One region of the Micromonospora sp. NRRL B-16802 genome, then DNA from elsewhere that is predicted to be linked to it. Evidence: predicted binding sites of a transcription regulator. Region 1 holds the regulator's gene; the other holds the start of a gene.
What was found. The regulator HrcA, encoded in region 1, represses chaperone genes, less so after heat shock. The targets are predictions, from matches to a motif close to GGTTNGCACNCTCNNNNNGAGNGTGCNAACC.
Positions count from the first base shown of each region.

Region 1 (3,507 bases):
TGAGCACCGAGGCCAACCCGGAATCGGTCACCCCGGAATCGTTGAAGCTGCTGCGCAACGCCGGCTACACCCGGATCTCGCTGGGCATGCAGTCCGCCTCCCCGGGCGTGCTGGCGATCCTGGACCGCAAACACAGCGCCGGCCGGGCCACCGCCGCAGCCCTGGAAGCCCGCGACGCCGGCTTCGAGCACGTCAACCTGGACCTGATCTACGGCACGCCGGGGGAGCGGGCCGAGGACTTCGCCGCCTCGCTGGAGCAGGTCGTGGCCGCCGGGGTGGACCACGTCAGCGCGTACGCCCTCATCGTGGAGGACGGCACCCGACTGGCCGCGCGGATGCGGCGCGGCGAGCTGGCGTACCCAAGTGACGACGTGGCAGCGGACCGCTACCTGGCCGCGGAGGCCGCCCTCGACGCGGCCGGCCTGTCCTGGTACGAGGTGTCCAACTGGGCCCGCACCGACGACGCCCGGTGCCGGCACAACCTGCTGTACTGGACCGGCGCGGACTGGTGGGGGCTCGGCCCCGGAGCGCACAGTCACGTCGGCGGAGTGCGCTGGTGGAACGTGAAGCACCCCACGACGTACGCCCAGCGGTTGGCCGCCGGCGAGTCACCCGGCCTGGCCCGTGAGGTGCTCACCGCCGACGAGGCGCACATGGAGGACGTGATGCTGCGGCTGCGGCTGGCAAGCGGCCTGCCGCTGTCGGTGCTCGACGCCGCAGGCCGGGCCGGCGCCGACCGTGCGCTTGCCGACGGACTGCTGACCGCCGACGACTACGCGGCCGGTCGGGCGGTGCTCACCCTGCGCGGCCGGCTGCTCGCCGACGCCGTGGTCCGTGACCTGCTGCCCTGAAAGAACCGGCGCGCCGCCCCGGCCGACGCGCTGCCCCGGCCGACGCGCTGCCCCGGCCGACGCGCTGCCCCGGCCGGCGACGGTGCGCCGGACCGGCCGGGGGAGCGGCCGGCCCGGATCACTTGATGAAGTTGGCCGACATCGGGTAGCGGTAGGACGCGCCCTCGTTGGCCTTCATGCCGGCGATGATCCCGAACAGGATCTGGATCACCACTACCGCGATGCTGGGCAGGAAGAGCAGGCACCAGCTCACGAAGAGCAGCACGAACGCGATGATCGACCAGAGGATCTGGAAGTTGAGCGCGGCCAGGGCCTGCGCCCGTACGGTCGGCGACTGGTTGCCGCGGACCAGGTAGGCGATGAGCGGGGCCACGAAGCCCAGCGGACCGAAGCTGATCAGCGCGCCGGCGGCACCGCCGAAGTGCGCGACAAGCGCCCAGGTCTTGTCCTCGTTGTTGGCGTAGCCGCCGCCGGGGGCGCCGTATGCGCCGCCCGTCGGATAGCCGCCGGTGGGGCCACCCGGCGGGTAGCCACCGGGCGGGGGATAGCCGCCACCTGGGGGATAGTCGCCGGGCGGGGGATACCCACCCGGCGGAGGGTAGCCACCTGACGGCGGTTGGTCACCGGTGGGCGGCGGATAACCGCCGGCCGGGGGATAGCCGCCCGAGCCAGGTGCCCCGGACAGTGGTGCGGTGGGCGGCTCGGCCGAGTAGGGCGAGCCGGGGGCCGCCGGCGGGGAGGTCGGCTCCGGCGGATAGCCGCCAGGGTCTCCCGCGCCGGGTGGGCGAGGTGGTTCAGTCATGGTGTCACGGTAGGGGTGGCGGGCAACGCCGCACCAGAGCGACACCGCCGAGCCGACAGGCTGAACGGCCAACAGGGTACGAACAGCGACGCCCTTGATCATCGCGTCGGCGGGCGCGCCGACGTAGACTGGCACTCGTTACAGTCGAGTGCCAGGCGGCCCACCGGCCCCGTTCGGGTCGGTGGCCGACGTGCGACAGGAGGTGCGGAGGATGGGTCTGGACGACCGGAAGCTCGCCGTGCTCCGCGCCATCGTCGAGGACTACGTCTCCACGCAGGAGCCGGTCGGCAGCAAGGCGCTGGTCGAGCGTCACCAGCTCGGTGTCTCCCCGGCCACGGTCCGCAACGACATGGCCGTGCTGGAGGAAGAGGGCTACATCCGGCAGCCGCACACCAGCGCCGGGCGGGTGCCCACCGACCGTGGCTACCGGCTGTTCGTCGACAGGCTGTCCCGCGTCAAGCCGCTCAGCCCGGCCGAGCGCCGGGCCATCGAGCGGTTCCTTGTGGGCGCTGTCGACCTCGATGACGTGGTGCACCGCACAGTCCGGCTGCTCGCCCAGCTGACCCGCCAGGTGGCCGTCGTGCAGTACCCGAGCCTGGCCCGCTCCTCGGTGCGGCACCTCGAACTGGTGCCGATCTCCACCACCCGGCTGATGCTCGTCATGATCGCCGACACCGGCCGTGTCGAGCAGCGGCTCGTGGAGCTGCCCGGTCCGGTGCCCGCCGACGACGTCACCGACCTGCGCCGGATGATCAACGAAAAGCTCGCCGGTGAGCGGCTGTCCGACACCCCGCCGCTGGTGCAGGCGCTGGTCGAGGAGGTGCCGGCCGAGCTGCGTCCGGCAATGGCCACCCTCGCCTCCGTCCTGCTGGAGACGCTCGTCGAGCGGCACGAGGAACGCATCGCGCTTGCCGGCACCGCAAACCTCACCCGGGGCGGCCTGCTCGACTTCCAGGGCTCACTGAGGCCGATCCTCGAAGCCCTGGAAGAGGAGGTCGTGCTGCTCAAGCTCATCGGCGAGACCGAGCCGAGCACGACCCGGGTGCTGATCGGCGACGAGAACGAGTTCGACAACCTGCGCGCCGCCTCGGTGGTGAGCACGGGATACGGCCCGGGCAGCACAATCGTCGGCGGTCTCGGGGTGCTGGGGCCGACCCGGATGGACTACCCCGGCACCATCGCCACGGTGCGCGCCGTGGCACGCTACGTGGGCGAGCTGCTGGCCCAGAACTGACAAGTCAGGGCCGACGGCCGGCTGCGGCCGCCGGTCGGCGCAACGCGAGACGAACATGAGGACACGGAACGCAGTGGCCAGGGACTACTACGGCATCCTCGGTGTCAGCCGGGAAGCCTCCGATGACGAGATCAAGCGCGCCTACCGCAAGTTGGCGCGCCAGTTCCACCCGGACGTCAATCCGGACCCGGAGGCTCAGGAGAAGTTCAAGGACATCAACGCCGCGTACGAGGTCCTCTCGGACGACCGCAAGCGGCAGATCGTCGACCTGGGTGGCGACCCGCTCGCCCCGGGCGGCGGTGGCGCCGGCGGTCCGGGTGGCCCGGGCGGGGCCGGCCCGTTCGTCGGATTCCAGGACATCATGGACGCGTTCTTCGGCGGCGCGGCGGGCGGTGCCCGTGGCCCCCGCCCACGGACCCGTCCGGGCTCCGACGCGATCCTGCGACTCGAACTGGACCTGCACGAGACGGCGTTCGGCGTCGAGGCCCCGATCACCGTCGACACGGCTGTGCTCTGCACCACCTGCTCGGGCGCCGGCACGGCAGCCGGCACCCACCTGGCCACCTGCGAGGCGTGCGCCGGTCGGGGCGAGGTGCAGTCGGTGCAGCGCACCTTCCTCG
Region 1 is NZ_LGEB01000061.1:61,008-64,514, forward strand. Features, by position in the region: gene hemW (radical SAM family heme chaperone HemW) at 1-851, shown strand, start outside; gene ADK66_RS16220 (DUF4870 domain-containing protein) at 970-1,653, opposite strand; gene hrcA (heat-inducible transcriptional repressor HrcA) at 1,865-2,887, shown strand; gene dnaJ (molecular chaperone DnaJ) at 2,961-3,507, shown strand, end outside.

Region 2 (3,507 bases), on a different contig from region 1:
CCAGCGGACGGACGACTTGCTGTCCGGGAGGATCACGCCGATCTTGGGAGTCTTGGCGGAGCTGGCCTGGCCGCCGGAGTCGTCGTCGCCACAGGCGGTCAAGCCGCCGGTCGCGAGCAGGCCCACGGCGGCGATGGTGAGGATCCCCTTACGCATGTGCAGGGTCCTTTCGGAAGGTGGAGGAGGTGTAGTTTGTTGTGCCCGGCAACGTATTGCGCTGCGCGCCGAGTCCACAAGACCGCGTAGGTGCAGAGTTTGTTGATAGCGATAACAATTCAGCAACGTGGTTGTTACTCATCGCTCATCCGCCAGACGTCGACCGTCATGAAAGCCCTCAGTGGGCTTGCAACGCCGCGGTGCGGGCCTCGGTCAGGGCCACCAGATCAGCCGCCGCCAGCTCCAGTTGCAGACCGCGCCGGCCAGCGGAGACGTAGATCGTCGGCAGGTCCAGTGCGGACTCGTCAAGCACCGTGGGCAGCCGCCGACGCTGCCCGAGCGGGCTGATACCGCCCCGTACGTAGCCCGTGGCCCGCTCGGCGACCGACCGGTCGGCGAGCGTCGCCCGCTTGCCTCCGGCAGCGGCGGCGAGAGCCTTGAGGTCCAGTTCTCCGGTGACCGGAACGACTGCCACCGTGAGCGCACCGTCGACCTCGGTCACCAACGACTTGAACACCCGCTCCGGTGCCACACCGAGCGCCGCCGCCACCAGCGCGCCATAGTTCGGCGCGTCCGGAGACACCTGGTACGGATGGATGCGATGCGCGACGCCATGCTTGACCAGCAGTGCCGTCGCCGGAGTGCCCTGTCCCGCCACGCCTGAGAACCTAGTCGACAGGCCGGCAGACAAGCACCGTCGGCGACCCGGCCACCCGGGTCAGCACCAGGCTCGCCGCCTGGTCGCCGGCCAGCCGCAGATCCTTGCGGAGCTGTTCCGGGGTGAGCGCCGAACCCCGCTTGAGGATCTCCACCCGCCCCACCCTGCGGTCCCGCAGCAGCGCCCGCAGGCGCTTGAGCGAGAACGGCAGCACGTCGGTGACCTCCAGGCAGCGCGCGTACGGGGTGCGGGTCGGCTGGTCGCCGTAGAGGTAGGCGATGCTCGGGTCGCCGAGGGTGGCGTCCAGCTCACCGGCCAGCTCGGCGATGAGGTGCGCGCGTACCACCGCCGCGTCCGGGTCGTACAGGTAGCGGCGTGGTGGCCCGACCGGGGCCTCGACGGCACCCGAGCCGGTCAGCTCGTGGCGGCGGAACCCGGCGCCCTCCTGGCGGTGGACGGTGGCGCGGCGGGGCTCCCGGGCCAGTTCGCCGCACCAGAGCGCCGCCTCGACGAGGTCGCCGTCCACGCTCACCCACTCCGCCTCCGCGCCGGGCGGGATGAGCGCGTGATCCAACCCCGGCGCCACCTTCACCACAGTGCGGGGCACCCGTTCGGCAAGCCCGGTCACGAAGTCCCACGGTGGTGAGTAGGCACGCGGGTCGAAGATCCGACGGCCGGTGCCGGCCCGACGCCGGGCCGGGTCGCAGAAGACGCCGTCGACCCGGGAGACGTCGAACGCTGTGGCGTCGCCGCACTCGACAGTGAAGCGCTCGGCCAGCCCCGCCGCTGCGGCGTTGGCGGCTGCCATCTCGGCGGTCACCGGGTCGGCCTCCACCCCGTACACCCGGATGCCGGCGCGGGCGGCGGCGAGCGCGTCGGCGCCGAGGCCGCAACCCAGGTCGGCCAGCGTGCGGACGCCGGCCGCGTGCAGCCGTTCGGCGCGGCGGTCCGCGACGACCCGGCGGGTGGCCTGCTCCAGGCCGGCGCGGGTGAGGAACATCCCGGCGGCGGCCGGGCCGAACTTGCCGACCGCCCGGTGGCGCAGCTCCGCCTGGGTGAGCGCCGCCGCCGCGAGCGTGGGTGGCACCCCGGCCGATCGAAGGGCCGACGCCGCCGCCAGCGGGTCGCCGCCGGCCAGCCCGGCCGCCGCCGCGAGTGCGGCCGACCCCTCGGGGGTACGCAGCGCAGCCAGCTGATCGAGATTCACCCGAGCATTGTCCCGACCAGCGGCAGTGGCGGCCGGTCCGGGTTGATGACCGACGCCGGCGCGCCGAGATTGTGGCGACACGACAGGCCGTGCGTTGGCACTCTCCTTGACGGAGTGCCAGCCACGGAATAACCTGCGATTAGCACTCTCACCCCGAGGGTGCCAGCTTCCGGGTCTCGCGACCCGGGTGCGCAACGCCAGGCGGACCGGCACCCGCGACGACGGCCCCGCCCGGTGGCATGTGGCAATTGACGCTGGCCGGCCCCGCCGGCCGGTAACGAAACCAGTACCCCAGGAGGGTATGCCCGTGACTACCGCGACCAAGGTTGCGATCAAGCCGCTCGAGGACCGCATCGTGGTCCAGGCGAACGAGGCTGAGACCACCACGGCGTCGGGCATCGTGATCCCCGACACCGCCAAGGAGAAGCCGCAGGAGGGCACCGTCCTCGCTGTGGGCCCGGGGCGCGTCGACGACAACGGCAACCGGGTTCCGGTTGACGTGCAGGTCGGCGACACCGTCCTCTACTCGAAGTACGGCGGCACCGAGGTCAAGTACGCCGGCGAAGAGTACCTGGTGCTCTCCGCCCGCGACGTCCTCGCGGTCATCGAGAAGTAAGCAACCGATCAGTGTCGTTGCCCCGGTCCGGCTCGCCGGGCCGGGGCAACGTCGCTTCGAAGGGACATTTATGGCGAAGATCCTGAGCTTCTCGGACGACGCCCGACACCTGCTGGAGCACGGTGTCAACGCCCTCGCTGACGCGGTCAAGGTCACCCTCGGCCCGCGCGGGCGCAACGTCGTCCTGGACAAGAAATTCGGTGCGCCGACGATCACCAACGATGGTGTGACCATCGCCAAGGAGATCGAGCTCACCAACCCCTACGAGAACCTCGGCGCGCAGCTGGTCAAGGAGGTGGCGACCAAGACCAACGACGTCGCCGGCGACGGGACCACCACCGCGACCGTGCTGGCGCAGGCGATGGTCCGTGAGGGCCTGCGCAACGTGACCGCCGGCACCAACCCGGCTGGCCTCAAGCGGGGCGTCGACGCGGCAGCCACCAAGATCTCCGAGGCGCTGCTCGGTCGGGCCGTCGAGGTCGCCGACCAGAAGGCGATCGCGAACGTTGCCACGATCTCCGCGCAGGACTCCACGATCGGCGAGCTGATCGCCGAGGCGATGGAGCGGGTCGGCCGCGACGGCGTCATCACCGTCGAAGAGGGCTCGATGCTCACCACCGAGCTGGAGGTGACCGAGGGTCTCCAGTTCGACAAGGGCTTCATCTCGCCCAACTTCGTCACCGACCTGGAGGGCCAGGAGTCCGTCCTCGAGGACGCCTACATCCTGGTCACCACGCAGAAGATCTCCGCGATCGAGGAGCTGCTGCCGCTGCTGGAGAAGGTCCTCCAGAACAGCAAGCCGCTGCTGATCATCGCCGAGGACGTGGAGGGCCAGGCGCTCTCCACCCTCGTGGTCAACTCGCTGCGCAA
Region 2 is NZ_LGEB01000110.1:259,200-262,706, reverse strand. Features, by position in the region: gene ADK66_RS28110 (sugar ABC transporter substrate-binding protein) at 1-156, opposite strand, end outside; gene ybaK (Cys-tRNA(Pro) deacylase) at 335-814, opposite strand; gene ADK66_RS28100 (methyltransferase domain-containing protein) at 825-2,021, opposite strand; gene groES (co-chaperone GroES) at 2,323-2,637, shown strand; gene groL (chaperonin GroEL) at 2,708-3,507, shown strand, end outside.
Region 2: the regulator HrcA is predicted to act here: its motif matches at 2,159-2,189, upstream of groES (co-chaperone GroES).